Regions from separate parts of the Streptomyces sp. NBC_01171 genome, predicted to be linked through region 1. Evidence: riboswitches for the same ligand, from Rfam matches in the RefSeq annotation. Region 1 holds a riboswitch; each other region holds the start of a gene.

Region 1 (10,162 bases):
CGCCAACGCCACGCGCGAGGACGGCCTGCTGGCCCGCTCCAACGCCGGGGTGGTGTTCCTGCCGGGCGCGGCCGGGACCGTACAGGAGATCTTCGACAACGCCACCCCCAACTACTACGGCTCGCGCGGCAATCCGACGCCCATGGTGCTGGTGGACGAGGAGCACTGGACCAGGAAGCTCCCCACCTGGCCACTGCTGCGGGCGTTGGCACGGGAACGGCCGATGGAGTCCCGTATCGCCCTGGTTGGCCGGATCGAGCTGGCTTCCGACGCGTTGAAACGTCTCGCCGAGCAATAAGAAGGTAAAGTCAACGCCCGTTGGCCGCCTACGCATTGACATGCTTATGGCGCGCTTATAAACCTGTGTGTCTTGTGGGGAGGCTGGGGCTCCGCTCCGTCCGCCGCTCCAACTCCCCTCTGCCCCCCCGCAGTTCTGCACTCAGCAAAGGACATGACTTGTCCATATCCCGCCGTAACGCGCGCCGCTCCGTGCGCATCCTGGGCCTGGCCTCCGCGTCGGCCGCCCTGGTCCTGGGTGTCTCCGGTCAGGCTCTCGCGTGCAACATCAGCGAGTTCAAGGCCGAGGCCACGTGCAAGGGTGAGAAGGGCCAGATCACCGTCACCGACCGCGACTTCTCCGGCCAGAAGGCCACCGTCTCGGTGTTCCTGGAGAACAACGGCGCCGACGAGAAGAAGATCGGCGAGCAGGTCGTGACGGGCACCAAGGAGGGTGCCACGATCGTCTTCGACGAGGACTGGGCGCCCGGTGCGGTCTACCGCATCAACGTCAACGTGCCCCGCTTCATCGACAACAAGAACATCGAGCCCAACCTGACGGCTCCGGCGACCGCGTGCAAGAAGGAGGAGTCCCCCTCCCCCACGCCGCCCGCCTCCGAGTCCCCGGCGCCGACCCCGTCCGCGTCCACGCCGGCCGAGGACAGCGCCACCCCGTCCGCGAGCGAGAGCAGCAGCGCCGCCGCCCCGGTGTCCGAGGCGCCGAGCAACGCCCCCTCCGCGGCGATCGGTGACTCCAACCTCGCCGAGACCGGTGCGAACTCCAACACCGGTCTGATCGCCGGTGTCGCCGGTGCCCTCGTCGTCGTCGGCGGTGGCGCGGTGTACTTCGGCATGCGCCGCCGTGGCGCGAAGAGCGGTAGCTGACGCTCCGCCCGCCGTACCGACATCCGGCCCGTCCCCGTCACGCACGGGGGCGGGCCGCTGTCTTTTCGCGCGTCAGCCGAGGACGACGGTCTCCGCCGCGTCGAACTCCACCCCGGTCTCGGCGCCGGTCTCCCGTGCCTCGCGCAGCGGACAGGCCGCCTCCAGGTGCGGGCCTCCGTCCTGGGGCTGGAGCCGGAGCGCCACATGGGTGCCCTTGAAGGTGCGGGCGGTCACCGTGCAGGCCAGGCCCTCACCGGCGGCCACCAGCCGCACCCCGGCGGGCCGCACCAGCAGCTCCACGGCGCCCTGCGGTGACCCCTCGGGCACGGGCAGCTTGCCCCAGGGAGTGTCGGCGGCCGTCCCGGTCACGCTCGCCGGGACCACGTTCTCGAAGCCGAGGAACCGGGCCACGAAGGCGTCGGCCGGCCTGCGCCACACCTCCAGCGGGGTCCCGGACTGCGCGATCCGCCCGTCCCGCATCACCACCACCCGGTCGGCCAACGCGAACGCCTCGCCCTGGTCGTGGGTGACAGCGAGCACGGTGGTGCCCAACCGGCTGAAGAGTTCACGGAGTTCGACCACCAGCCGCTCCCGCAGCGAGCGGTCCAACTGCCCGAGCGGCTCGTCCAGCATCAGCAGCCTCGGCCGGGGCGCGAGCGCCCGCGCCAGGGCCACCCGCTGCTGCTCACCGCCCGACAGCCCGGCCACCGCCCGCCGGGCCGCGCCGGGCAGCCCGACCAGCTCCAGCAACTCCGTTACCTGAACATCCCGTTGACTCTTCGGCATGCCGTGCATACGGAGCCCGAAGGCGACGTTGCCGCCCACGTCCCGCTGCGGGAAGAGCTGGTGGTCCTGGAACATCAGGCCGACCCCGCGCCGGTGCGCGGGCACACCAGCCTGGTCGCGGCCGTCGAGCAACACCCGTCCGCCGTCCAGGGGTTGGAGTCCGGCCACGCTCCGCAGCAGGGTCGACTTGCCGCTGCCGCTGGGCCCGAGCACGCACACCACCTCATGCTCGGCGACACCCAGGTCCACCGTGTCGAGCACCGGCCGCCCGCCGAGACGGACGGTCGCCTCCTCGAGGCTCAGCAGCATCAGAACTCCCCCGTCCGGTCGGTGCGCAGCCGCTCCAGTACGAGCAGCGCGGCCGCGCAGACCACCATGAGAATCGTGGAAAGGGCCATCGCCTGGCCGTAGTTCAGCTCCCCCGGCCGGCTCAGCAGCCGGGCCACCGCGACCGGCAGCGTGGGGTTGTCGGGCCGGGCGATGAACACGGTCGCCCCGAACTCACCGAGCGACACCGCGAACGCGAACCCCGCCGCGATCAGCAACGCCCGCCGCACCAGCGGAAGATCGACCTCCCGCCACACCCGCCAGGGCGAGGCACCGAGCACGGCCGCCGCCTCCCGGAGCCGGGTGTCCACCGCCCGCAGCACCGGCAGCATGGTCCGTACGACGAAAGGCGCGCCGACCAGCGCCTGGGCGAGCGGGACCAGGAACCAGGACTGGCGCAGGTCCAGCGGCGGCTCGTCCAGCGCGATCAGGAAGCCGAAGCCGACCGTCACGGCGGAGACGCCGAGCGGCAGCATCAGCAGCGCGTCGAACCCGCGCATCAGCCGGCCCGCGTCCCGGCGGGCCAGCGCGGCGGCGGCCAGGGCGCCGACCACCAGGGCGATACCGGTGGCGGCGACCGCGTACTCCAGCGAGGTCCACACCGCGTGCAGCGGCGCCACCAGGAACGTACCGCCGTCGGCGTCGGACAGCGCCCGGTAGTAGGCGAAGCCCGGCGCGTCCAGCGAGCGGCGCACCAGCACGCCGAGCGGCAGCACCAGCAGCACCGCGACGGTGGCCAGCACCCCGCCGAGCAGCGCCCACTGGCCGGCGCCGCGCGGACGGCGGGCGGTGACGGAGGCGTCGACCAGGCGCAGCGCGGTCTCCCGGCGCCGTACCGTCCAGGCGTGCACGGCGAGGATCGCGCCGACCGCGGCGAACTGCACCAGGGTGAGGACGGCGGCCGTGGTCAGGTCGAAGACCTCGGAGGTCTGGCGGTAGATCTCCACCTCCAGGGTGGAGAAGGTGGGGCCGCCGAGGATCTGGACCACGCCGAAGGAGGTGAAGGTGAACAGGAAGACCATCAGCGCGGCGGCGGCCACGGCGGGGGCCAGCGCGGGGAGGGTCACCTGGCGCCAGGCGCGCAGCGGGGAGGCGCCGAGCATCCGGGCGGCCTCCTCCTGCCGGGGGTCGAGCTGTCCCCAGAGCCCGCCGACGGTGCGGACGACGACGGCGTAGTTGAAGAAGACGTGCGCCAGCAGGATCGCCCACACCGTGGTGTCCAGGCGGACGCCCCAGAGCTCGTCCAGCAGTCCGCCGTGGCCGACCAGGGCGAGGAACGCGGTGCCGACGACCACCGTGGGCAGCACGAACGGCACGGTGACCACGGCCCGCAGCACCTGTTTGCCGGGGAACTCCAGCCGGGCGAAGACCCAGGCGGCGGGCAGCGCGATCAGCAGGGTGAGCGCGGTGGAGGCGAGCGCCTGCCAGGTGGTGAACCACAGCACGTGCCGGATGTCGGAGCGGCCCAGCACCTCGGCGAACCGCCCGAGGTGCCAGGTGCCGTCGGCCTTGAGCCCGCGCGCGGTGATCGCGGCGACGGGCCAGGCGAAGAACAGCGCGAAGAACGCGACGGGCAGGGCCATGAGCCCCAGCCGCGCCGCGCTCCCGCGGCTTCGCCGTCCGGCCGCTTCGGCTACTTCAGTACGAGCGACGTCCACGAGCTGACCCACTGGTCGCGGTTGGCGGCGATCTTCTCGGGCGCCATGGTCTGCGGGTCCTTGACGGCGGGACCGTACTTCGTGAACTCGGCGGGGACCTTCGCGTCCTTGATCACCGGGTACACGAACATGTTCAGCGGCATGTCCTGCTGGAACTGCTTCGACAGCAGGAAGTCGAGGAACGCCTTGCCGCCCGCGGGGTTCTTGGCGTGGTTCAGCAGGCCGGCGAACTCGACCTGGCGGAAGCAGGTGCCGTCCGCCACGCCGGTCGGGGCGGTCGACGGCTTCTTCTTGGCATAGATCACCTCGGCAGGCGGCGAGGAGGCGTACGACACGACGAGCGGCCGGTCACCGCCCGCCTTCTTGCCCTCCGACGAGCCGGAGAACTCCTGGTAGTACGCCTGCTCCCAGCCGTCGACAACCTTGACGCCGTTGGCCTTCAGCTTCTTCCAGTACCCCTCCCAGCCCTTGTCGCCGTAACTCGCGGCGCTGCCGAGCAGGAAGCCGAGGCCGGGCGAGGAGGTGGCCGCGTTCTCGGTGACCAGGAGGTTCTTGTACTTCGGGTCCGCGAGGTCGGCGAAGGTGCGCGGCGGCTTCAGCTTGTGCTCGGTGAAGTACGCCTTGTCGTAGTTGACGCAGATGTCGCCGTGGTCGACCGGGGTGACGCGGTGCCTGTCCCCGTCGAGCTGGAAGGCGGGGTCGACCTGGCCGAGGCCCTTGGCGGCGTACGGCTGGAAGAGGCCGTTGTCGAGGGCGCGGGAGAGCAGGGTGTTGTCGACGCCGAAGAAGACGTCGCCCTGGGGGTTGTCCTTGGTGAGGACCGCCTTGTTGACGGCCTGCCCGGCGTCGCCGTCCTTGAGGACGCGCACCTTGTAGCCGGACTGCTTCTCGAAGTCCGCGATCACGCTCTTGGACGCGGCCCACGAGTCGTGGCTGACGAGGGTCACGGTCTTGGTGTCCGCGCTCCCCTTGGTGTCGGTGGACCCGCACGCGGAGAGCGTGAGCAGGCCGAGGCCGACCGCCGCGGCCACGAAGGTCTTGGTGTGCACTGGTGGTCCTCCTGGGTGGGCCAGGAAGAGACGCGGCCCTGCCCGGACTCCGCGTGGGAGGCCGGGCAGGGCGCAACAGCTTGAGTGATGACCGAACTTCCTACCCAGAATGACCTGGGCGAGGTTCAGAGGGTCTGCGGCCTGGTTGCCGCACTCTCAGCGCTGTGGCGCTCCCCTGTCGGAATATGCAGATGTATGACTGGTATGACGTTGTACTGACCGGCCCAGGTTACCGCTCGGTGGCCGCGAGCTGGCCACACGCCCCGTCGATCTCCTGACCGCGGGTGTCCCGGACGGTCACCGGCACGCCGTGCGCGGCGATGGCCTGCACGAACGCCTTCTCGTCCTCGGGACGGGAGGCGGTCCACTTGGAGCCGGGGGTGGGGTTGAGCGGGATCAGGTTGACGTGCACGGGCCTGCCCTTGAGCATCCGGCCGAGCCGGTCACCGCGCCACGCCTGGTCGTTGATGTCCCGGATCAGGGCATACTCGATGGACAGCCGGCGGCCCGACTTCTCCGCGTACTCGAACCCGGCGTCCAGCACCTCACGCACCTTCCACCGCGTGTTCACGGGGACGAGGGTGTCGCGCAGCTCGTCGTCGGGGGCGTGCAGGGAGATCGCCAGCCGGCACTTGAAGCCCTCGTCGGCGAAGCGGTGGATGGCGGGGACGAGGCCGACCGTCGACACGGTGATGCCGCGCTGGGACAGGCCGAGGCCGTCGGGGGCGGGGTCGGTGAGCGCCCTGATGGCCCCCACCACTCGCTTGTAGTTGGCGAGCGGCTCGCCCATGCCCATGAACACGATGTTGGAGAGCCGGGCGGGGCCGCCGGGTACTTCCCCGTCCCTGAGCGCGCGCATGCCGTCCACGATCTGGTGCACGATCTCGGCGGTGGACAGGTTCCGGTCCAGGCCCGCCTGCCCGGTCGCGCAGAACGGGCAGTTCATCCCGCACCCGGCCTGGCTGCTGATGCACATGGTGACCCGGTCCGGGTACCGCATCAGCACCGACTCCACGAGCGTGCCGTCGAACAGCCGCCACAGCGTCTTACGGGTGGTGCCCTGGTCCGTGGCCAGATGCCGGACCACCGACATCAGCTCCGGGAACAGCGCCTCCCGCAGCCTCTCCCGCGAGCCGGCCGGGATGTCCGTCCACTGCTCGGGGTCGTGCGCGTACCGCGCGAAGTAGTGCTGCGAAAGCTGCTTGGCACGAAACGGCTTCTCCCCCGCCTCCGCGACAGCGTCCTTCCGCTCCGCGGGCGAAAGGTCGGCGAGATGCCGCGGCGGCTTCTTGGCTCCGCGGGGGGCGACGAAAGTGAGTTCTCCGGGCTTGGGCATGGTGGTACCAGTGTCTCAGATCGACTTGGGTGGCCCGGGCCACCGCCCACCACGGCCCCCGCAGGGCCCCCAACGGAAATAGGCCCCGCCCTGCCATCGCAGAACGGGGCCTATCCGAGACCGGAGTGCTCAGGACCCCACGAACGCCACCAGCAGCAGCCACACCACCGGGGCCGTCGGCAGCAGGGAGTCCAGGCGGTCCATGATTCCTCCGTGGCCGGGGAGGAGGGTGCCCATGTCCTTGATGCCGAGGTCGCGCTTGATCATGGACTCGCCGAGGTCGCCCAGCGTGGCGCTGCACGCGACCGCGAGGCCGAGGACCAGGCCCTGCCACCAGGCGCCGTCGTCGATGAGGAACTGCATGCACAGCGCGCCGGCGACCATGGCGAAGGCGACCGCGCCCAGCAGGCCCTCGCGGGTCTTGCCGGGGCTGATGCGCGGAGCGAGCTTGTGCTTGCCGAAGCGCCAGCCGACCGCGTACGCGCCGGTGTCGCTGACCACGGTGAGGACCAGGAACGTCAGCACCCGCCAGGCCCCGTCCTCGGCGGTGAGCATCATCGCCACGAAGGTCGCCAGGAACGGCACGTAGAACGCGGCGAAGACGCCGGCCGTGACGTCCTTGAGGTAGCCCTCCGGCGGCTGGGTCATCCGCCAGACCAGGACGGCCAGCGCGGTGAGCGCCATGGCGACCCAGGCACCCTCGGCGCCGCGCGCGTACCCGGCGACCACCATGGCCGCACCGCCCACCGCGAGCGGCACCAGGGGTGCCCTGATCCCCTTGCGCTCCTGGAGCCTGCTGGTCAGCTCCCACAGACCGACGACCACCGCGACGGCGACCACACCGACGAAGACGGCCTTGACGACGAAGAGCGAGGCGATGATCACCACGCCGAGCCCCACGCCGACGCCTATGGCCGCGCTCAGGTCGCGGCCCGCGGTCTTCTTCGGCACGGGCACCGGCTGAGGGGCGTCAGGCATCGGGTCGTCGTCCTGGTCTCCGCCATACGCGGGTACGTCGGGCACGCTGGGCATGGGGCGAGTCTGCTGCGCCTCGGGCGCATCGTAAGCGGGACCCGCCGTGACAGCCCCCTGGACAGGCCCACCCGCGGTGGGCCCCCAGTACCCGGCCTGCCCCGCCTGCGGCGGCGCCCCCCAGGAAGAGTCGCTCATCAGACTTCGAGCAGCTCCGCTTCCTTGTGCTTGAGGAGCTCGTCCACCTGCGCCACGTACTTGGCGGTCAGGTCGTCGAGCTCCTTCTCGGCGCGGCGGCCCTCGTCCTCGCCGACCTCGCCGTCCTTGATCAGCTTGTCGATGGCGTCCTTGGCCTTGCGGCGCACGGAACGGATCGAGACCTTGGCGTCCTCGGCCTTGTGCTTGGCGACCTTGATGTAGTCGCGGCGGCGCTCCTCGGTCAGCTCGGGGAACACCACACGGATGATGTTGCCGTCGTTGCTGGGGTTGACGCCCAGGTCGGAGTCACGGATCGCCTGCTCGATGTTGCGCAGCGCGCTCTTGTCGAACGGGGTCACCACGGCCATGCGCGGCTCCGGCACGGAGAACGAGGCGAGCTGGTTGATCGGCGTCGGGGCACCGTAGTAGTCCGCCACGATCTTGTTGAACATCGCGGGGTGCGCACGGCCGGTGCGGATCGCGGCGAAGTCCTCCTTGGCGACCACGACGGCCTTCTCCATCTTCTCCTCGGCTTCGAGGAGGGTCTCTTCGATCACCACTTGCTCCTGCGTGTCTTGAGTAAGGCCCGGCCGCGGTGCCCGATCGGGCGGCGAGCCGGCTGCGTCGCGTCTGCTTCCTGCACGGTTCCCGACCGGCAGGACATTGTCCATCCCCCGGCCGGGGCGCGTCCCGTCCTTGCCCCGGACGGGTCGCGCCGGTGGGGCGGGGTCGCCGGTCAGTCCCGGCTGCCCTCGTCACCCACGAGCGTGCCGATCTTCTCACCCTTGACGGCCCGCGCGATATTGCCCTCGGCCAGCAGCTCGAACACGAGGATCGGCAGGCTGTTGTCGCGGCACAGGGTGACGGCGGTGGCGTCGGCGACCTTGAGGTCGCGGGTGATGACCTCGCCGTAGCCGAGCGCGTCGAACTTGACGGCGTCGGGGTTGGTCTTGGGGTCGGCGTCGTAGACCCCGTCCACACCGTTCTTGCCCATGAGCAGCGCCTCGGCGTCGATCTCCAGGGCGCGCTGGGCGGCGGTGGTGTCGGTGGAGAAGTACGGCATGCCCATCCCGGCACCGAAGATGACCACGCGGCCCTTCTCCAGGTGCCGGATGGCGCGCAGCGGGATGTACGGCTCGGCGACCTGGCCCATGGTGATGGCGGTCTGCACGCGGCTGTCGATGCCCTCCTTCTCCAGGAAGTCCTGGAGGGCGAGGCAGTTCATCACGGTGCCGAGCATGCCCATGTAGTCGGAGCGGGCCCGGTCCATGCCGCGCTGCTGCAGCTCGGCGCCGCGGAAGAAGTTGCCGCCGCCGATCACGACTGCGATCTCGGCGCCGTCACGCACGACGGCGGCGATCTCGCGGGCGATCTTGTGCACCACGTCCGGGTCGACGCCGAGGCCACCACCGCCGGAGAAGGCCTCTCCGGACAGCTTCAGCAGAAACCGGCCGCGCACTTTGCCGTCGTCGCTCTTCTGGGCCTTGGTGGTCATGGAGATCCCGCCTCTTTCACGTGTTGCACATACGAAGAAGGCCATTGCCGGTGGGTCGCTTCTCGCTCCCTTGCGCGGCAATGGCCTCCTCGTCAGATCTGCTGCCGTCCGCCGCACAGCCGCGGACGGCGGTCTGCGCGGACGACTGCTGTCGACCCTATCGGGGTCACGCGTCGATCGCGGTACGGACTCAGATGCCGACCTTGATGCGCGAGAAGCGCTTCAGGGTGACACCGGCCTCGTCCAGCACCTTCTGGACCGACTTCTTGTTGTCCAGGGCGTACGGCTGGCCGAGCACCGTGGCGTCCTTGAAGAAGCCGTTGAGACGACCCTCGACGATCTTGGCGATCGCGGCCTCGGGCTTGCCCTCGGCGCGGGTGGTCTCCTCGGCGATGCGACGCTCGGACTCGACGACCTCGGCCGGCACGTCCTCCTTGGAGAGGTACTTCGGCGCGAACGCGGCGATGTGCTGGGCGATGCCCTTGGCGACCTCGGCGTTGGGCTTGTCCAGCTCGACGAGGACACCGATCTGCGGGGGCAGGTCGGGCATCGTGCGGTGCATGTACGCGGTGACGTAACCGTCGGTGAACTGCGCGAAGCGGTCCAGGACGATCTTCTCGCCGAGGTTGGCGTTGGCCTCGTCCACGAACGCCTGGACGGTCTTGCCGGGCTCGATCTCGGAGGCGAGGAGCGCCTCGATGTCGGCCGGCGAGGTCTTGGCGACGTGCTCGGCGATGGCGTTGGCCACGGCCTGGAACTTGTCACCCTTGGCGACGAAGTCCGTCTCGCACTTCAGCTCGACGAGGACACCCTCGGAGTTGTCGTCGGCGATGATGGAGACCACGGCGCCGTTCTCGGCGGAGCGGCCCTCACGCTTGGCGACGCCCTTCTGGCCCTTGATGCGCAGCGCCTCGACGGCCTTCTCGACGTTGCCCTCGGCCTCGTCCAGCGCCTTCTTGCAGTCCATCATGCCGGCGCCGGTGAGCTCACGGAGCTTCTTGACGTCGGCGGCGGTGTAGTTCGCCATGAGTCTGTGAGTCTTTCTGGAAGTCTTGGGAGATCGGAGATCCGCACGGGCCCGCGACCGGCCGGTGGCCGGGTCGCGGGCGTCGTGTCGGGCTACGGATGACGGGCGGGGGCGGGGTTCGTGCCGCCCCCACCGTCAGCGCCGGTGTCAGGC
Region 2 (10,162 bases), 1.5 Mb from region 1:
CCCGGCACCTCGATGGCGACGGTGTTGTGGCCCTTGTCCACGTCGCCGTAGGCGAACACCGAGAAGGGCGCGGGCTTCTGACCGTCCCACAGGGCCTCGGCGGCGGCCATCTTCATCGGCTGCTGCTTGAACATCACCTTGCCGAGCGTGTCGCCGCTGATGGCGGTGAGCAGGCCGGCGATCACCACGGTGACCAGGCCGAGCCGCAGCGAGGTCCGCATCACCTTGATGTGCCGGCGCCGGGCCAGGTGGTAGGCGGCCAGGCCCACCATGAAGGCGCCGCCGGTCAGGAAGGCCGCGGACAGGGTGTGGAACGCCTGGCTGAGCGCGGTGTTCTGGGACAGCACGGCCCAGAAGTCGGTCAGTTCGGCGCGCCCCCGCTCCTTGTTGATCCGGAAGCCGACGGGGTGCTGCATCCAGGAGTTGGCCGCGAGGATGAAGTACGCCGAGAGGATCGTGCCGAGCGAGACCATCCATATGCAGGCCAGGTGGATCTTCTTCGGCAGCTTGTCCCAGCCGAAGATCCACAGCCCGATGAAGGTCGACTCGAAGAAGAAGGCGATCAGCGCCTCGAAGGCCAGCGGGGCGCCGAAGATGTCCCCGACGAAGCGCGAGTACTCCGACCAGTTCATGCCGAACTGGAACTCCTGCACGATGCCGGTGACCACGCCCATCGCGATGTTGATCAGGAAGAGCTTGCCCCAGAACTTGGTGGCCCTGAGGTAGACCTCCTTCTCCGTGCGCACCCAGGCCGTCTGGAGCCCGGCCGTGAGCGCGGCCAGGGAGATCGTCAGAGGGACGAACAGAAAGTGATAGACGGTGGTGATGCCGAACTGCCAGCGCGCCAGGGTCTCCGGCGCCAGCGCCAGTTCCACGTCGTCACCCCTCCTTACTTCGCCGTTCCGGTGCGGCCTTCGCCGCTTATGCCCCCCACATATGGAGCAATCCGGTCGGAGCTTGTGAAAGCGTTCACATTCACAAGCCATTATGGCGCACACGCATTCGGCAGCCGAAAGGGGGGCCCTACGACGAAGGACCCCACCGGACGGCGGGGCCCTTCAGCTCATCGACGGGAGGCCGGCGTCAGCCCGCCACCTCGCGGCGGAACGCCTCCGCCGCCTTCAGGAACAGGTCGTTCGCCTCGGTCTCCCCGACCGTCACCCGCACGCCCTCGCCGGCGAACGGCCGCACCACCACCCCGTGGTCCTCGCACGCCGCCGCGAACTCCATGGTCCGCTCCCCCAGCCGCAGCCACACGAAGTTGGCCTGCGTCTCCGGCACCGTCCAGCCCTGCGCGCGCAGTGCGTCGACCACCCGGGCGCGCTCGCACACCAGCGAGCCGACCCGGCCCAGCAGCGCGTCCTCGGCCTGGAGCGAGGCGATCGCCGCCTCCTGCGCGACATGGCTGACGCCGAACGGCACCGCCGTCTTGCGCAGCGCGGCCGCCACCGGCTCGTGCGCGATGGCGAAACCGACCCGCAGCCCGGCCAGCCCGTACGCCTTGGAGAAGGTGCGCAGCACGCAGACGTTCGGCCGCTCCCGGTACAGCTCGACACCGTCGGGCACCTCGGGGTCGCGGATGAACTCCCGGTACGCCTCGTCCAGCACCACCAGCACGTCCTTCGGCACCCGGTCGAGGAACCGTTCCAGCTCGGCCCGCCGCACCACGGTGCCGGTCGGGTTGTTGGGGTTGCAGACGAAGATCAGCCGGGTCCGCTCGGTGATCGCGTCCGCCATCGCGTCCAGGTCGTGCACATCGCCCGGCGTGAGCGGCACCTGCACGGGCGTGGCGCCGCTGATCCGCGTGATGATCGGGTACGCCTCGAAGGAGCGCCAGGCGTAGATCACCTCGTCGCCCGGTCCGCTGGTCGCCTGCACCAACTGCTGGGCCACACCGACCGAGCCGGTGCCCGTGGCCAGGTGCGAGACCGGGACGCCGAAACGCTCCGCCAGCTCGGCCATCAGGCCGCCGCACGCCATGTCGGGGTAGCGGTTGAACTCGGCGAGGGCCGCCGCGACCCGCTCCATGACACCGGGCAGCGGGGGATAGGGGTTCTCGTTGGAGGACAGCTTGTAGGCGGCCGGACCGTCGGCCGAGGCGGGCCTGCCCGGCTTGTAGGTGGGGATACCCTCCAGCTCGGCGCGCAGCTTGGGGCTCGTCTCGCTCACCGCAGTCCTCCTCGCGACCACCGGCGGACCGTCGACGCCGCCGGCATCCAATGCTCCTCACCTTATGAGGATTCGGCTCGCTTGCGTACCGGTGCGCCGCCCTTCCACGACGCCGGGGCGTCCTGGGCCGCGCCGGGCGACTGGCTGCGCTTTAGGGGGCGCACCGCGCATTTGTCCATGCGCCGGTGGCTCGCGCCGTAGCGCGCATCCCCCGTGAAGGTGAGTTGAGACCTCTTCGAAACATGGGGCACTTGGCAGGCCCACGCGCGTCGACAAGACACGTCCTGCCATCGGACCGGCCAACTGACTTGCTTTCAAAGGCGGTTGGAGCCTGACGACCATGCAGAAACGTGCCTGTCAACGCATGCATATGCGTCCGCCCTACCCCACCACAAGAGCCCTACTATCGGCTCGCCATGACAGCAGCAGGGAAGCACCAGGTGAGCCGCGCGGAAACCTCCCGGCGGGGCAGCCGGCCGGGACGGGCCGGCATCAGAGACGTGGCCGCCGCCGCCGGGGTCTCCATCACGACCGTCTCCGACGCCCTCAACGGCAAGGGGCGGCTCCCGGATGCCACCCGCCGCCATGTCCGCGAGGTCGCGGACCGACTGGGCTACCGGCCCTCGGCCGCCGCCCGCACCCTCCGTACCGGCAAGTCCGGCCTGATCGGCCTGACCGTGACGACGTACGGGGATGAACCTTTCACCTTCACGGAGTTCGCGTACTTCGCCGAGATGGCGCGGGCCGCCACCTCCGCCGCGCTCGCCCGCGGGTACGCCCTCGTCATCCTGCCCGCGACCTCCCGGCACGACGTGTGGTCCAACGTCGCGCTGGACGGCACGGTCGTCATCGACCCCTCCGACCAGGACCCGGTCGTCAGCGAACTGGTCCGGCAGGGTTTACCGGTCGTCTCCGACGGCCGCCCGGCCGGCTCCCTCCCGGTCACCGCCTGGGTCGACAACGACCACGAGGCCGCCGTCCTCGGCATCCTCGACCACCTCGCCGCCGCCGGAGCCCGCCGCATCGGCCTGCTCACCGGCACCACGACGGACACGTACACACACCTGTCCACCACCGCCTACCTGCGCTGGTGCGAGCGGGTCGGCCAGGACCCGGTCTACGAGGCGTACCCCGCGCACGACCCGTGCGCGGGCGCCGTCGCCGCCGACCGGCTGCTCGCCCGCCCCGACCGCCCGGACGCCGTCTACGGCCTCTTCGACCCCAACGGCACGGACCTGCTCGCAGCCGCCCGGCGCTACGGCCTGCGCGTCCCGGAAGACCTGCTGCTGGTCTGCTGCAGCGAGTCCACCGTGTACGCGACCACCGAGCCGCCCATCACCACGCTCTCGCTGAAGCCGCGCCGCATCGGCACGGCGGTCGTGCAGCTCCTCATCGACGCCATCGAGGGGGTCGAGTCGGACCAGCCGGTCGAGCAGGTGATACCGACGGAACTGATCGTGCGCACCTCCTCCCAGCGCCGCCCGCCGCGCACCACGGTCAGCCCGCCGCGGGCGCCGGAGCGGGACTGACGGAAACCGGCCCGAGGGGGGTCGGAGGGGTCCGCGAGGCGTGGCGGGGGTCTGCCGCGCCTCGTCGAACCGGGGCGGACGACCGCCCGGCGGGCCCCCGATCCCGAGCGGGCAACCGGCCGGACTCCTGCCCAATCGGGACGAAAGCCCCCGTGATCAGGGACCTCACCGTGATTCACCACCCCTGGGTCATCACATGGCGCGACGCGCATTCCTATGATGGGCGCACGACACCGCGGGCCGCTGCGACCAGGCAGTCCGAAGCGGTGCAGCTTCGGCGCGATGGTGGAGGGGTCTGATGACTCAGGGGGCCGGTCTGGGACCCGAGACGGAGCGTACGGCGACGTTGCGCGACTTCCGGGTGCCCGCGTACGTCCATGAGACCGGTCCGTACGCCGACGTGCACCCCGGTGACGTCGTCCCTCCGCACGAGGAGGAGCACCCCGACGGGTACACCCCGACCGAGCGCGACCTGCCGGTCATCCAGCGCGGCGACACCCTTCCGCCGCCCGTCGAGCCCGCTCCCGCCCCGGCGCCGCAGCCCGAAGCAGGTCCTGGCCCGCTGTTCGTCGTGGGCGACGTCCACGGCTACATCGAGGAGCTGCTGAGCGCGCTGCGGGAGAAGGGCCTGGTCGACGAGGACGGCCAGTGGTGCGCGGGCACCGCCCGGCTGTGGTTCCTCGGCGACTTCACCGACCGGGGCCCGGACGGCATCGGCGTCATCGATCTCGTGATGCGGCTGTCCGCCGAGGCCGCGGCGGCCGGCGGCTACTGCAAGGCGCTCATGGGCAACCACGAGCTGCTGCTGCTGGGCGCCAAGCGGTTCGGCGACACCCCGGTCAACTCCGGCGCGGGCACCGCCACCTTCCAGGCGGCCTGGCTGCTCAACGGCGGCCAGAAGACCGACATGGACCGTCTCCAGGACCACCACCTGCAGTGGATGGCCCGGCTCGACGCGGTCGAGGAGGTCGACGGCCATCTGCTGCTCCACTCCGACACCACCGCCTACCTCGACTACGGTGACTCGATCGAGGCGGTCAACGACACCGTCCGCGAGGCGCTGACCCGCAACGACGCGGACGAGGTCTGGGACCTGTTCCGCAAGTTCACCAAGCGCTTCTCCTTTCGCGACGAGGGCGGCGCCGACGCCGTGCGGTCCCTCCTGGATACGTACGGCGGCTCCCGGGTCGTTCACGGCCACAGCCCGATCCCCTACCTGCTCGGCCAGGTCGGTTCCGAGGAGGGCGAGGAGCGGGGCGAGCCCCACGTCGAGGGTCCGCACGTCTACGCCGACGGCCTCGCCATCGCCATGGACGGCGGCGTGACCATGGCCGGAAAGCTGCTGGTCCAGCAACTCCCGCTGGGCGCCTGACCCTTCACCGCGCCGCCCGGCACCGGACCGGGACGGCGCGGAACCGGCATCGGGCATCGCCGCAATTTCCGGCAACCCCCTGTCTCCGTGCGGTATGACAGCTCTACCATCGGCTTATCCGTAGCAGGCTCCCCTCCGTTTCTGCCCGACGGCTCGTCCCCATGCGAGCCCCAAGCCCTACGGAGCATCGGGGGATGCACATGAACAGCGTTCCGCAGCACCTGCTGAGCGAGGACCGCCGGGAATTCGAGCGGCTCCTCGATGAGGCGCTGCGCTCCGCACCCGAACACCCGGAGCTGTCCGCCGTCGGACAGCGGCTCAACCCCGAGCAGTTGCGCACGATGGCGCTCAGCGCCACGGCTCTCATCACGGCGGCCGCCGCCGCCGAGTACCAGCACTACGTCAAGGCCCGCGAGGAACTGCGCCATCCGGCACCGGCCGCCGAGACGGCCGTCACCGAAACCGCCCCGGCGGAGGCGGAGTCGGGCGCCCTCGGGCTCGCCGCCGCCCTAGGTGAGACGGCCGAGGCCGCCGGTGCGGGCGCCAGCGCGATGGTCGCCGTCCTCGCCCCCGTGCTCGCGGGGACGGCCGCCGTGATCTTCCTGCTGGTCGGCTACATCCTGCGGATGGTCGCCCCCGGCCAGCAGTTCGGCCGGACCATGGTCACCGTCGGCTGGGTCTTCGGCGCCGTGACGGCGGCGGCGATCCTGGCCGCCGGGGTGGCGCTGCTGCTCACCGCGCTGCGCAACAGCTCCTCCGCCGAGGCCGCCGCCCAGGCGGAGGCCCGCGAGGCGGTGGCGAGGGCACAGGAGGAGTGGCGGGACGCCCTGCTGGAACGCGGCATCCTGCCCTTCCTCCGGGACGCCCTCGCCCAGCCCGGCGCCCCCGCCGCCCAGCCCCTGCCGGCCCCCGGCCCGAGCCGGATGCCGCGCCTGGGCTACGGCCGCCCCGGCTTCACCAGCCCCGACGACGGCACGGCCACCGACCGGCCCCGCTTCAGCAGCCCGGACTACTCGAGCCCGGACTTCGGCGGCCCGGAACACCAGCCGGACTAGCAGCCCGGCCGGTGCCCGGTCCGGCTAGGGGGCGTCTCGTTGACCATGACTGATCAACGAGGCACCCTCTAGGACCGGTCGTCCGCGATCGGCAGGTAGACCCGGTTGCCCTTGGCCGCGAACTCCAGGGACTTCCTCGCCATGCCCTCCTCGATCTCGGCCCGGTTGCCGCCGTGTTCGCGCCGGATGTCCTGCGAGATCTTCATGCTGCAGAACTTCGGCCCGCACATGGAGCAGAAGTGGGCCGTCTTGGCGGGTTCCGCCGGCAGCGTCTCGTCGTGGAACTCCCGTGCCGTGTCCGGGTCCAGGGCGAGGTTGAACTGGTCCTCCCACCGGAACTCGAAGCGGGCGTCCGAGAGCGCGTCGTCCCACTCCTGGGCGCCGGGGTGCCCCTTGGCGAGGTCGGCCGCATGGGCGGCGATCTTGTAGGTGATGACGCCGGTCTTGACGTCGTCCCGGTTCGGCAGGCCCAGGTGCTCCTTGGGCGTGACGTAGCAGAGCATCGCCGTGCCCCACCAGGCGATCATCGCGGCGCCGATACCGGAGGTGATGTGGTCGTAGGCCGGTGCGACGTCGGTGGTCAGCGGGCCGAGCGTGTAGAACGGAGCTTCATCGCAGATCTCCTGCTGAAGGTCGATGTTCTCTTTGATCTTGTGCATCGGGACGTGACCGGGGCCCTCGATCATCGTCTGTACATCGAAACACCTGGCGATCCGGTTGAGTTCTCCGAGCGTGCGCAACTCCGCGAACTGCGCCTCGTCGTTGGCGTCCGCGATCGACCCGGGCCGCAGACCGTCACCGAGCGAGTAGGTGACGTCGTAGGCGGCGAGGATCTCGCAGAGCTCCTCGAAGTTCTCGTACAGGAACGACTCCTTGTGGTGCGCCAGGCACCAGGCGGCCATGATCGAGCCACCGCGCGAGACGATGCCGGTCTTCCGGTTCGCCGTGAGCGGGACGTACGGCAGCCGCACACCGGCGTGCACCGTCATGTAGTCCACGCCCTGTTCGGCCTGCTCGATCACCGTGTCCTTGTAGATCTCCCAGGTCAGCTCCTCGGCCCGGCCGTCGACCTTCTCCAGCGCCTGGTAGAGCGGCACGGTGCCGATGGGCACGGGGGAGTTGCGCAGCACCCATTCGCGGGTGGTGTGGATGTTGCGGCCGGTGGAGAGGTCCATGACCGTGTCCGCGCCCCAGCGGGTCGCCCACGTCATCTTCTCCACCTCCTCCTCGATCGAGGAAGTGACCGCCGAATTGCCGATGTTGGCGTTGACCTTCACCAGGAACCGCTTGCCGATGATCATCGGCTCGATCTCCGGGTGGTTCACATTGGCGGGCAGCACGGCGCGGCCCGCCGCGATCTCGTCGCGGACCACCTCGGGAGCGACGTTCTCCCGGAGCGCCACGAACTCCATCTCGGGCGTGATCTCCCCCTGGCGGGCGTACGCGAGCTGCGTGACCGCCCGGCCCGCGCGCCCCCGCCGGGGCTGGCGGGGCCGTCCCGGAAAGACGGCGTCCAGGTTGCGCAGCCCGCCACGCGGCGAGGTGTGCTTGATCCCGTCGTCCTCGGGGCGGGCCGGACGGCCCGCGTACTCCTCGGTGTCGCCACGGGCGACGATCCAGTTCTCCCGCAACGGGGCGAGCCCCCGGCGGACATCGGTGTCGGTTTCCGGATCGGTGTACGGGCCGGAGGTGTCGTACAGCGTGACCGACCGCCCGTTGGTGAGGTGCACCTGACGGACCGGCACGCGCAGGTCGGGGCGCGAACCCGCGACATACGCCTTGTGCCAGCCGATGGACTTCCCGGCCTCCTCGCCCGACGAGCTGTTCGTCGCGTTCTGTGTGGAGGCAGGCGTGCGTGCGTCCTTGTTGGTCATGAGACCTACTCCCTACGCCGGCATTACCCGGTAACAGGTTCGGCGGTCGACGCAGCGATTCCCGTCCGCAGATGTTCCCGTTGAACCACGTTCCACGTGAAACATCGCAACGACGGAGGTCAGCGCCCTCTCAGCCCGGTGCTCCGAGCTCCCGCGTGTGCAAAGGTGCCTCCACGCTAGCGCCCCATGTGACGGGATGAACAGTGGGCCTCCCCGGTTCTTGCAATGATCGGGCCGTGACCACGACGCAGCAGCCTCCCTATCCTCCTCCCGGCCCGGCCCACCGGCCCGGCTCCGGACCAGGTCCCGGCGACGGGAGTGGACGTGGGCACGGCGGGCACGGGCATGGCGGGCACGGCTCGGGAGGCGGGCACGGCCACTCCCACAGTCACGGCCCGGCCGCGCCGGTCTCCCAGCATCTGCGCAAGGTCATCGCGGCCATCCTGATCCCGTTCAGCGCGGCCGTCGTCGTGGGTCTGGTGGTGCTGTGGCCCGGAGGCGCGCCCCCGCACCAGCGCACCGGCGTGGGCTTCGACCGCCAGACGCAACAGGCCACCGTCACCCAGGTCACCTCGGTGAGCTGCCAGGTGGGCGGCGCGGGCGGGCGGGCCCCCGTCAGCGATCCCTCCGCCACGGGCACCGGTCCGGCCACCCAGGAGGACAAGAAGGGCCCCTGCAGGAAGGCGACGGTCCGGGTCGACACCGGCAAGGACCGGGGCCGTACCTTCACCGAGCTGGTGCAGCCGGACCAGACCCGGCAGTTGCACCAGGGCGACAAGGTCGTGGTCGCCTACGAGCCCAAGGCGCCGAAGGAGCTCCAGTACGCGGTCACCGATCTGGACCGCAAGTTCCCCATGGCACTGCTCGCCGGGATCTTCGCGGTCGCCGTCGTGGTGGTGGGCCGGCTGCGCGGCGTCATGGCGCTGGTGGCCCTGGCGGTCAGCTTCCTGGTGCTGACCCTGTTCATCCTGCCCGCGGTGCTCCAGGGCTCGGACCCGCTGCTGGTGGCCGTGGTCGGGTCGAGCGCGATCATGCTCATCGCCCTGTACATGTGCCACGGCCTCTCCGCCCGGACCTCCGTGGCGGTGCTCGGCACCCTGGTCTCGCTGCTGCTGATCGGCGTCCTCGGCTCGCAGTTCATCGGCTGGGCCGCACTCACCGGCAACACGGACGACAACACCGGCCTGATCCACGGGCTCTACCCGTCGATCGACATGAGCGGTCTGCTGCTCGCGGGCGTCATCATCGGCTCGCTGGGCGTGCTGGACGATGTGACGGTCACCCAGACCTCGGCCGTGTGGGAACTGCACGAGGCCAACCCCTCGATGGGCTGGCGCGGGCTGTACCGGGCGGGAATCCGCATCGGCCGCGACCACATCGCATCCGTCGTCAACACCCTGGTCCTCGCCTACGCGGGCGCCGCGCTGCCTCTACTGCTGCTGTTCTCCATCGCGCAGAGCGGCGTGGGCACCGTGGCCACCAGCGAGCTGGTCGCGGAGGAGATCGTGCGCACGCTGGTCGGCTCGATCGGCCTGGTCGCCTCGGTACCGGTCACCACCGCGCTCGCCGCCCTGGTCGTCTCGGCCGACCGTCCCGCGGCCGGTACGGCGGCTCCGGCGGGCGCCCAGCCCGTCGCGGCGTCGGGCGGCCGGGGGCGGCGCCGGAAGCGCTGAGCGGGGCGCCGGGGGGTGCCGGACCCCGAACCCTTGCAGAAGCGTTTCTTCAAAGGTTCCCGGAGCCCGGTCGAGCGCTCGGCTCCCCTCGGCCCCGCCGCTTCAGCCCGCGCTCTGCTCCTCGGCCAGGATGCGGCCCAGCGCCTCGTCGAGGTGGGTGTCGAAGTCGGCCAGCGCACCCTCCTGCCCGAGCGGCACCAGCTTGTCGGTGCGGTCGAGGAACGCCACGAGCGGCGGCGTCGAGGAGCGGAACAGCGCCTGGTCGCCACCCACCTGAAGCCGGATCAGCACCTCGCCCAGCACCTCGCAGTCGACGGGGGAGATGTGCACATCCCCCTCGCCGCACGGCCGGCCGACCCCGTCGATCATCAACTCCCGGCCGAAGACCCAGGTCACCGGGGCGTCACCGGGCAGATGGAAGGTGAGCCGCACCGCATAGGGATCACTCGTCTCGTAGCGCAACTCCACCGGAATTCGGAAGGAAAGCTCC
Region 3 (10,162 bases), 3.0 Mb from region 1:
CCTTGACGACCTTGTCCTCGTCGATGAAGGCGGCGGGGACGTGCAGCGCGCGGTTCTCACCGCGGCGTACGGCGATGAGCTGGCCCTCCTTGACCAACTGCCGTACACGCGTCACCTCGACATCGAGCTTTTCGGCGATGTCGGGGAGGGTGAGCCAGGCGGGGACAAGAGCGTCGATCTTGGTGTCAATCTCGGTCACGACATCTAGCCTGCCATCCCCCACCGACAGCCGGTAGTCGGGCCACTGCGCGCACGTGCCCCCGCGCTACTCGACGACGGCCTGCTTCAGCGGGAGCGCGGGGTCGGTCAGGGCCTCGGCGTCCATCAGCCGGCCCGCCTCGATCAGCCGTCTGCCCTGGGCCAGGTCGCGGGGGCGGCCCACCGCCAGCAGGGCCACCAGGCGGCCCTCGCGCAGCCAGCACACGGTCCAGGCGGGGTCGGCCGGGTCGCCGCGCCACACCGTGCGGTCGGCGGCCGCGTGGTGGCCCGCGTACTGCACGAACCGCCCGAACTGCTCGGACCAGAAGTACGGCACCGGGTCGTAGGGCGCCGCCTCCTCGCCCAGGATGTCGGCGGCGACCGTACGGGGGCCCTGGAGGGCGTTGTCCCAGTGGTGGACGAGGAGCCGCTCGGCGTAGCGGGCCGAGGGGAAGGATGTGCAGTCGCCGACCGCGTACACGTCCTCGGCGGAGGTGCGCAGCCGGTCGTCGGCCAGCACGTCGCCGTGCGGGCCGAGGGCGATGCCGGAGCCGGCCAGCCAGCCGGTGGCGGGGTGGGCGCCGATGCCGACCACGACCGCGTCGGAGGGCAGCCGGACGCCGTCGTCCAGCACCACCGCGCCGGGCTCGACGGCCGCCACCCGGGCGCCGGTGCGCAGGGTGACGCCGCCGTCGGCGTACCAGGCGGTCATCGGGGCGGCGACCTCGGCGGGCAGTGCTCCGGCCAGCGGGCGGTCGGCGGCCTCGACGACGGTCACCGCGCAGCCCGCCTCCCGGGCGGCGGTGGCGAACTCGGCGCCGATCCAGCCCGCGCCGACGACCACCACGTCGTGCTGCGCGGCCAGCACCGGGCGCAGCCGCTCGGCGTCGTCCAGGGTGCGCAGCAGGTGCACGCCGGGCGCCTGGTCGGTGCCGGGCAGCCGGACGGGTTCGGCGCCGGTGGCGAGAACCAGCACGTCGTACGGGACGGGCCCGGCGGCGGTGTCCAGTTCGTGGTCGGCGGGGCGGACGCCGAACGCCTCGCAGCCGAGCCGGAGGTCGATGTCGAGCGAGGCGAAGTCCACGTCGAAGGCGGAACCGTCGGCGGTGCCCAGCAGGATGGCCTTGGACAGCGGGGGCCGGTCGTACGGCTGGTGCGGCTCGGCGCCGATCAGGGTGACAGGGCCGGTGAAGCCCTGTTCGCGCAGGGCGACGGCGGTCTGCACCCCGGCCATCCCCGCCCCGACGACGACCACGCGCCGTTCCTGTACCGAACCCTCCGAAGATCTCTGCTCGCTCACATCGCCACCCTAAGTCACCTGACCCACCGTCAGTCAGTGCGCGGCGGCACCGACCTCTTCCACCACGCTGGTGCCCGCCCCCGGCCCGGATTCCCACTCCCACTCCTCCTCCAGCCGGACCCGGCCGTCGGGCAGCTCGACCACGGTGGAGACGCAGTGCCCGGAGGCGGTGGTGCCGTCGTGCCGGAGCTGCACGTAGCGGAAGTCCAGCCGGTCCCCGGCGCGGGTGCCGACGAGGTGGCCGCGCGCGATGTCGCCGCCCGCATACTCGGCCCAGATCCGCCCGTCGCTCTCGTGGTAGGCGAACCGGGTCCCGGTGCCCACCTGGCCCGGTGCCTGGTCCGCCACGGGGGCGAGGGTGAGTCCGTCGAGCGAGCGTGGCATGGCGAGGGCTCCCTTACGGGTGAGCTGGGCGGGCGGCTAGGCTGGCCACCGTACAAGCACTCGCGGGAGCCCGGACGCACCGGGCTGAGAGGGAGGCTGGCGGCCTCCGACCGTACGAACCTGATCCGGGTCATGCCGGCGAAGGGAGGGGCGAGACGTCCATGCCGTCACGTACGTCCGAACAACCCGGTGCCCCGGACGTCCTCGTCGTCGGGGGCGGGATCATCGGCCTGGTCACCGCCTGGCGCGCGGCCGGGCGGGGGCTCACCGCCGCCGTCGTGGACCCCGAGCCCGGCGGCGGGGCCGCGCGGGTCGCGGCCGGGATGCTGGCCGCGGTCACCGAGCTGCACCACGGCGAGGAGGGTCTGCTCGCCCTCAACCTGGCCTCCGCGCGCCGCTATCCCGAGTTCGCCGCCGAGCTGACCGAGGCCACCGGCCACGATCTGGGCTACCGCCGCTCGGGCACGCTGGCCGTCGCCTTCGACACCGACGACCGCGCCCAGCTCCGCGAGGTGCACGACCTCCAGCTCCGCTGCGGGCTGGACTCCGAGTGGCTGTCCGGGCGGGAGTGCCGGCGGCTGGAGCCCATGCTGGCGCCCGGTGTGCGCGGCGGGCTGCGGGCCGACGGCGACCACCAGATCGACCCCCGGCGGCTGGCGGCCGCGCTGCTCGCCGCCTGCGAGCGGGCCGGGGTGGTCTTCCACCGCACCTGGGCCGCGCGGCTCGACGTGGCCGGGGGCCGGGCCACCGGGGTCACCACGGCGGACGGCACCGCGCTGGCCGCGGGGCAGGTGGTGCTGGCGGGCGGCAGCCTGAGCGGGCGCCTGGAGGGGGTGCCCGAGGCGCTCGTACCGCCGGTGCGCCCGGTGAAGGGGCAGGTACTGCGGCTGTCGGTACCGCCCCGGTACCGGCCGTTCCTGAGCCGTACCGTGCGGGCCGTGGTGCGCGGCGGACCGGTGTACCTGGTGCCGCGCGAGAACGGCGAGCTGGTGATCGGCGCGACCAGCGAGGAGCTGGGCTACGACACCACGGTGACCGCGGGCGGGGTGTACGAGCTGCTGCGCGACGCCCATGAGCTGGTACCCGGCATCACCGAGCTGCCGCTCACCGAGACCCTGGCCGGGCTGCGCCCCGGCTCCCCCGACAACGCCCCGCTGCTCGGCCCCTCGGGCCTCGACGGCCTGCTGCTGGCCACCGGGCACCACCGCAACGGCGTGCTGCTCACGCCCGTCACCGGGGACGTCATGGCCGACGTGCTGTGCGGCGCGGGCCTGCCCGAGGTGGCCCGCCCCTTCACCCCGCACCGCTTCGCCACCGACGCCCGCACCGCGACCCTGGAGCACTCCGCATGAATATCTCCGTCAACGGCGAGCGCCGCGAGGTGGCGCCCGGCACCGCCCTGGACGCCGTCGTACGCGTGCTCACCCCGGCGCCCTCCGGGGTGGCCGCCGCCGTCAACGAGACCGTGGTCCCGCGCACCCGGTGGGCCGAGACCGGCCTCGCCGAGGGCGACCGGGTCGAGATCCTCACCGCCGTGCAGGGAGGCTGACCATGACCGTCGATCCCCTGGTCCTCGGCGACCTGACCCTCGGCTCCCGGCTGATCATGGGCACCGGCGGAGCCCCCAGCCTGGACGTGCTGGAGCGCTCGCTGATCGCGTCCGGCACCGAGCTGACCACGGTGGCGATGCGCCGGGTCGACCCCGGCGCACACGGCTCGGTGCTGTCGGTGCTGGAGAAGCTCGGCATCCGCGTGCTGCCCAACACCGCGGGCTGCTTCACCGCCGGGGAGGCGGTGCTGACCGCCCGGCTGGCGCGCGAGGCGCTCGGCACCGACCTGGTGAAGCTGGAGGTCGTGGCCGACGAACGGACGCTGCTGCCGGACCCGGTGGAGACGCTGGACGCGGCCGAGACGCTGGTCGACGACGGCTTCACCGTGCTGCCCTACACCAACGACGACCCGGTGCTGGCCCGCAGACTCCAGGACGTGGGGTGCGCGGCCGTGATGCCGCTGGGCTCCCCGATCGGCTCCGGGCTCGGCATCCGCAACCCGCACAACTTCGAGCTGATCATGGAGCAGTCGTACGTCCCGGTGATCCTGGACGCCGGGGCCGGCACGGCCTCCGACGTGGCGCTGGCGATGGAGCTGGGGTGCGCCGGTGTGATGCTCGCCTCGGCCGTCACCCGTGCGCAGGACCCCGAGACGATGGCCACGGCCATGCGGCACGCCGTGCACGCGGGACACCTGGCGCGGCTGGCCGGACGCATCCCGCGCCGCCATTTCGCGCGGGCGTCCTCCCCTGCCGAGGGGCGCGCGGACCTCGACCCCGAGCGCCCCGCGTTCACCTCGCCGGACGGTCACAGCTCTGCTGCAGCCGCTCACCCGGACGGCGCAGCGGGCGCCGCCCCCGCGCACCCCTCGTAGACTCGCCCGCGTGGATACGACCCTCTCGGACCCCCTCCTCGGCCAGGTGCTCGACGGCCGCTATCGCGTCGAGGCGCGGATCGCCGTCGGCGGGATGGCGACCGTCTACCGGGCCCTGGACATCCGGCTGGACCGGGTCCTGGCGCTCAAGGTGATGCATCCGGCGCTGGCCGCCGACGGCGGGTTCGTGGACCGGTTCATCCGCGAGGCCAAATCGGTCGCCCGGTTGTCCCACCCCAACGTGGTGCAGGTCTTCGACCAGGGCACCGACGGGGGTTACGTCTACCTGGCCATGGAGTACGTCGCCGGGTGCACCCTGCGCGACGTGCTGCGCGAGCGGGGCGCGCTGCGGCCGAGGGCGGCCCTGGACATCGTGGAGCCGGTGCTCGCCGCGCTCGGCGCCGCCCACCGGGCCGGGTTCGTGCACCGGGACATGAAGCCGGAGAACGTGCTGATCGGGGACGACGGCCGGGTCAAGGTCGCCGACTTCGGCCTGGTGCGCTCGGTCGACACGGTCACCAGCACCACCGGCTCGGTCCTCGGCACCGTCTCCTACCTGGCCCCGGAGCAGATCGAGCAGGGCACCGCCGACCCGCGCGTGGACGTGTACGCCTGCGGTGTCGTGCTCTACGAGATGCTGACCGGCGCCAAGCCGCACTCCGGGGACTCCCCCGCCCAGGTCATCTACAAGCACCTGAACGACGACGTACCCCCGCCCTCGGCGCTGGCGCCGGGCCTGGCCCCCGAGCTGGACGGGCTGGTGGCCGCCGCCACCGCCCGCACCCCGGCCCTGCGCCCCGCGGACGCGGCCGCGCTGCTCGGCGAGGTGCTGCGGGTGCGCGGCACGCTCACCGAGGAGCAGCTCGACGCGCTGCCCCCGCAGGCCCTGTCGGTCGCCCACGACAACGCGGGCGACCGTACGAGCGTGCTGCCGCGCGCCATGACGATGGTCCGGCCGCTCCCGGTCGACGGGGACGGCGAGGACGTTCACGACGTCACGAGCGTGCTGCACACGACCGACCTCGCGCCCCCGCCCACCCGGCGCGGCGCCGCCCGGTCCCGGCCCCGGCGCGGGCTGCTGACGCTGCTGGTGGCGGTGCTGGTGTGCCTCGGCGTCGGCGGCGGGGTCTGGTACATCAACTCGGGCCAGTTCACCAGGGTGCCGCCGGTGCTGTCGCGCACCCAGGACCAGGCCGAGCAGCGGCTGAAGGCGGCCGGTCTCGAGGTGGGCAGCGTGAAGCGCGCCTACAGCGACACGGTGGACCGGGGCACGGTCATCAGCACCGACCCGTCGGCCGGCTCCCGCGTCCGGGGCCACGCCTCGGTGGGGCTCACGGTCTCGCTGGGCCCGCGTACCGTCTCGGTGCCCAGGGTCGAGGGGCAGCCGCTGGAGCGGGCGCGGGAGCGGCTGAAGGCGGCCGGGCTGGAGCCGGGCATGGTCACGCGCGAGTTCAGCGACGAGGTGGGCCGGGGCTCGGTGATCGGTACGACACCGGACGCGGGCACCGAGCGGCACGCCGGTTCGGCGATCGCGCTGGTCGTCAGCAAGGGCGCCCCGGTCGACGTCCCGGACGTCAGCGGTGAGGACGTGGAGAGCGCGCGTCAGGACCTGACCGACGCCGGTCTGAAGGTGAAGATCGCCGCCCAGCGCGTCAACTCCGACTACGACAGGGGCCAGGTGGCCCTCCAGTCGCCGGAGGCGGGTGCCCAGGGCGCCGACGGCGACACGGTGACGCTGACGCTGTCCAAGGGCCCGGAGATGGTGCGGGTCCCGGACGTGGTCGGGTCGAACGTGGACGACGCGCACCGGAAGCTGGAGGCGGCCGGGTTCGAGGTCCACGAGGACCGGGGTCTGCTGGGGCTGTTCGGCGACACCGTGAAGAAGCAGTCGGTGGCGGGCGGCGACGAGGCGCCCAAGGGCTCGCAGGTCACGATCACCATCCGGTGACCGGTCTCACCGCGGCCGCGGGGCCGGGGGCGCGAGGCGGCGTGACACCCTGAACGGGTGACACTCCAGCCGTCCCCCGCAGCTCCCCTCACCGTCCCCGGTGCCCTCCGCAACCCCGTCGGCGCGCATGTGCCGGTGGCCGGCGGGCTGCACTCGACGGGGCTTCCGTACGCCCGTGAGCTGGGGGCGGAGACCGTGCAGGTCTTCGTGGCCAACCCGCGCGGCTGGGCCACCCCGGCCGGGAACCCGGCGCAGGACGAGGCATTCCGGGCGGCCTGCGCGGCGGAGTCCGTACCGGCGTACGTGCACGCGCCCTATCTGATCAACTTCGGCTCGCACACCGAGGCGACGGTGGAGCGATCGGTGGACTCGCTGCGGCACTCCCTGCGGCGCGGGCGGGACATCGGGGCGCTCGGGGTGGTGGTGCACACCGGCAGCGCGACCGGCGGGCGCCCGCGCGAGGTGGCCCTGAAGCAGGTTCGCGAGCATCTGCTGCCGCTGCTGGACGAGCTGACCCACGACGACGACCCGTTCCTGCTTCTGGAGTCGACGGCCGGTCAGGGTTCCTCGCTGTGCTCGCGGACCTGGGACTTCGGCCCGTACTTCGAGGCGCTGGACGCCCACCCGAAGCTCGGCGTCTGCCTGGACACCTGCCACATCTACGCCGCCGGGCACGATCTGACCGGCCCGGACGGCATGCGGCAGACCCTCGATCTGCTGGTGGAGACCGTGGGCGAGGGGCGGCTGAAGCTGATCCACGCCAACGACTCCAAGGATGTGGCCGGCGCACACAAGGACCGCCACGAGAACATAGGCTCGGGACACATCGGCGAGGAGCCGTTCCGCGCTCTGATGGCTCACCCGGCCACGGCGGGCGTGCCGCTGGTCATCGAGACCCCCGGCGGCAAGGAGGGCCACGCGGCGGACGTGGCCCGGCTGAAGCGGCTCAGGGACGGCTAGAGCTCGGGACCGTCTCCGGGCTCCTCCTGGTAGGAGTAGCGCTGTTCCTTCCAGGGGTCGCCCACGTTGTGGTACCCGCGCTGCTCCCAGAAGCCCCGGCGGTCGGCTGTCATGTACTCCACGCCCCGGACCCACTTGGGGCCCTTCCACGCGTAGAGGTGCGGGACGACCAGGCGGGCCGGGAAGCCGTGCTCGGCGGTGAGGAGTTCGCCGTCCTTGTGGATGGCGAAGATGGCGCGGTCGTCGGCGAAGTCGGCCAGCCGGAGGTTGGCGCTGAAGCCGTACTCCGCCCACACCATCACATGGGTGACCTCGGGGGCGGGCGGGACCAGGTCGAGGATCGCGCGGGCGGGCACGCCGCCCCACTCCGCGCCGAGCATGCTGAACTTCGTCACGCAGTGCAGGTCGGCCACGACGGTGGCGTACGGCAGGGCGGTGAACTCCTCGTGGGTCCAGGACCGCTTGTCACCGTCGGCGGTGGCGCCGAAGACCCGGAAGTCCCAGCGCTCGGGGCGGAACTTGGGCACGGGCCCGTAGTGCGTGACCGGCCAGCCGCGCTGGAGCCGCTGCCCCGGCGGAAGATCTGCCGCTGCCCCCGTTCCAGACGCGCGTTCCACCGGATGACCCATGTCTCCATCCTGACAGACCCGGCGGGGTGCATCCGACCAGCACAGGTACATTTCCGGCATTACCTAATAAGTGTGCGCTTACTGGACGGCTCCGGGCGCCGATGGAATCATGCGGCAGCATCTGCCAGGTATGTCCGGAAGGAGCCCATCCCGATGTCAGGCGACCCCGAGGTCATCGAGCTGCTCAACGAACAGCTCACCGCCGAGCTGACCGCGATCAACCAGTACTTCCTGCACGCCAAGCTCCAGGACCACAAGGGATGGACGAAGCTCGCCCGGTACACCAGGGCCGAGTCCTTCGACGAGATGCGGCACGCGGAGTCCCTGACCGACCGCATCCTGATGCTGGACGGCCTGCCCAACTACCAGCGGCTCTTCCACGTCTCGGTCGGCCAGACGGTGACGGAGATGTTCCGGGCGGACCGGCAGATCGAGGTCGAGGCCATCGACCGGCTGCGCCGGGGCGTGGAGATCATGCGTGCCAAGGGCGACATCACCTCGGCCAACGTCTTCGAGGCGATCCTCGCCGACGAGGAGCTGCACATCGACTACCTGGAGACCCAGCTCGACCTGATCGAGAAGCTGGGTGAGTCGCTCTACCTGTCCACGCTGATCGAGCAGGTCCAGCCGGACGTGGCGGGCTGAGCCCGAGGGTCAGGCGGCGTCACCGAGGCGGCGTGCGGGTGCCTCTGCGGCGGCGGTGACGAGCACCGGCGGGCGCTGGGTGATCTGCTCGCGGCGCGGGCAGGCGCCCCGGCCGAGGAGGGCCTGGATGCGGCGGACACAACCGCCGCAGTCGGTGCCGGCCTTGCAGGCGGAGGCGATCTGGCGCGGGGTGCAGGCGCCGTCCTCGGCGTGCTGCTTGACCTGCTGCTCGGTGACGCCGAAGCAACTGCAGACGAACACCAGGTTCACCTCCCGACGGGACCGCCGATAGCTGCCGTCGCCGGATTTCGGTGAGGCAAACCTAACCTAACCCAGTGGCAGGGGGCCGGGGAAGCGGAAGGGCGCGGATCTCATGTGATCCGCGCCCCACTTCATGCTCGGCGCCGCTCGGGCCTCACTGGTCCCGGTACATCTCGGCGACCAGGAAGGCGAGGTCCAGCGACTGGCTGCGGTTGAGCCGGGGGTCGCAGGCCGTCTCGTAGCGCTGGTGGAGGTCGTCGACGAAGATCTCGTCGCCGCCGCCCACGCACTCGGTGACGTCGTCGCCGGTCAGCTCCACGTGGATGCCGCCGGGGTGGGTGCCCAGACCCTTGTGGACCTCGAAGAAGCCCTTGACCTCGTCCAGCACGTCGTCGAAGCGGCGGGTCTTGTGCCCGGAGGCCGCCTCGAAGGTGTTGCCGTGCATCGGGTCGGTCACCCAGGCCACCGTGGCACCGGACGCCGTGACCTTCTCCACCAGCTCGGGCAGCCGGTCACGGATCTTGTCGGCGCCCATGCGGACGATGAACGTCAGCCGGCCCGGCTCCCGGTCGGGGTCGAGACGGTCGATGTAGCGCAGCGCGTCCTCGGCCGTGGTGGTCGGGCCGAGCTTGATGCCGATCGGGTTGCGGATCTTGGACGCGAACTCGATGTGCGCGCCGTCCATCTGCCGGGTGCGCTCGCCGATCCACACCATGTGTCCGGAGACGTCGTACAGCTTGCCGGTGCGGGAGTCGACGCGGGTCAGCGCGGACTCGTAGTCCAGCAGCAGCGCCTCGTGCGAGGAGTAGAACTCGACGGTCTTGAACTCCTCCGGCTCCGCGCCGCAGGCCCGCATGAAGTTCAGCGCCTGGTCGATCTCCCGGGCGAGCTGCTCGTAGCGCTGGCCGGAGGGCGAGGACTTCACGAAGTCCTGGTTCCAGGCGTGCACCTGGCGCAGGTCGGCGTAGCCGCCGGTGGTGAAGGCGCGGACCAGGTTCAGCGTGGAGGCGGAGGCGTGGTACATCCGCTTCAGCCGCTCGGGGTCCGGGTAGCGGCTCTTCTCGGTGAAGTCGAAGCCGTTGACGGAGTCGCCCCGGTACACCGGCAGGGTCACGCCGTCGCGGGTCTCGGTGGGCTTGGAGCGCGGCTTGGAGTACTGGCCCGCGATCCGGCCGACCTTGACCACCGGGACGGACGCGGCGTACGTCAGCACGGCGCCCATCTGGAGGATCGTCTTGACCTTGGCCCGGATGTGCTCGGCGCTCACTCCGTCGAAGGACTCGGCGCAGTCGCCGCCCTGGAGCAGGAACGCCTCGCCCTTGGCGACGGCCGCCAGGCGGGCGCGCAACTGGTCGCACTCGCCCGCGAAGACGAGGGGCGGATAGGTCGACAGCTCCGCGATCACTTCGCGCA

The links. A riboswitch is a leader RNA that binds a small molecule or an ion and turns the genes downstream of it on or off. The one in region 1 is predicted to bind thiamine pyrophosphate.
Region 2: linked by a shared signal. The riboswitch ahead of thiC (phosphomethylpyrimidine synthase ThiC) and the one ahead of OG448_RS08390 (thiamine ABC transporter substrate binding subunit) in region 1 are both predicted to bind thiamine pyrophosphate.
Region 3: linked by a shared signal. The riboswitch ahead of thiO (glycine oxidase ThiO) and the one ahead of OG448_RS08390 (thiamine ABC transporter substrate binding subunit) in region 1 are both predicted to bind thiamine pyrophosphate.

The regions. Positions count from the first base shown of each region.
Region 1 is NZ_CP108609.1:1,848,002-1,858,163, forward strand. Features, by position in the region: gene OG448_RS08370 (LOG family protein) at 1-298, shown strand, start outside; gene OG448_RS08375 (LAETG motif-containing sortase-dependent surface protein) at 457-1,161, shown strand; gene OG448_RS08380 (ABC transporter ATP-binding protein) at 1,234-2,256, opposite strand; gene OG448_RS08385 (ABC transporter permease) at 2,256-3,857, opposite strand; gene OG448_RS08390 (thiamine ABC transporter substrate binding subunit) at 3,908-4,981, opposite strand; TPP riboswitch at 5,061-5,168, opposite strand; gene rlmN (23S rRNA (adenine(2503)-C(2))-methyltransferase RlmN) at 5,211-6,317, opposite strand; gene OG448_RS08400 (phosphatidate cytidylyltransferase) at 6,447-7,487, opposite strand; gene frr (ribosome recycling factor) at 7,487-8,044, opposite strand; gene pyrH (UMP kinase) at 8,224-8,982, opposite strand; gene tsf (translation elongation factor Ts) at 9,173-10,009, opposite strand; gene rpsB (30S ribosomal protein S2) at 10,157-10,162, opposite strand, start outside.
Region 2 is NZ_CP108609.1:3,393,614-3,403,775, reverse strand. Features, by position in the region: gene OG448_RS15720 (cytochrome ubiquinol oxidase subunit I) at 1-875, opposite strand, end outside; gene hisC (histidinol-phosphate transaminase) at 1,084-2,169, opposite strand; gene OG448_RS15710 (LacI family DNA-binding transcriptional regulator) at 2,586-3,698, shown strand; gene OG448_RS15705 (metallophosphoesterase) at 3,997-5,070, shown strand; gene OG448_RS15700 (hypothetical protein) at 5,265-6,125, shown strand; gene thiC (phosphomethylpyrimidine synthase ThiC) at 6,194-7,999, opposite strand; TPP riboswitch at 7,992-8,164, opposite strand; gene OG448_RS15690 (YibE/F family protein) at 8,236-9,672, shown strand; gene OG448_RS15685 (SsgA family sporulation/cell division regulator) at 9,775-10,162, opposite strand, start outside.
Region 3 is NZ_CP108609.1:4,858,277-4,868,438, reverse strand. Features, by position in the region: gene OG448_RS22435 (Rv2175c family DNA-binding protein) at 1-199, opposite strand, end outside; gene OG448_RS22430 (NAD(P)/FAD-dependent oxidoreductase) at 266-1,453, opposite strand; gene OG448_RS22425 (hypothetical protein) at 1,532-1,882, opposite strand; TPP riboswitch at 1,935-2,047, shown strand; gene thiO (glycine oxidase ThiO) at 2,044-3,234, shown strand; gene thiS (sulfur carrier protein ThiS) at 3,231-3,431, shown strand; partial or broken gene OG448_RS22410 (thiazole synthase) at 3,434-4,225, shown strand; gene pknB (Stk1 family PASTA domain-containing Ser/Thr kinase) at 4,317-6,254, shown strand; gene OG448_RS22400 (deoxyribonuclease IV) at 6,312-7,214, shown strand; gene OG448_RS22395 (sulfite oxidase-like oxidoreductase) at 7,211-7,843, opposite strand; gene bfr (bacterioferritin) at 7,997-8,488, shown strand; gene OG448_RS22385 (bacterioferritin-associated ferredoxin) at 8,498-8,749, opposite strand; gene OG448_RS22380 (class II 3-deoxy-7-phosphoheptulonate synthase) at 8,904-10,162, opposite strand, start outside.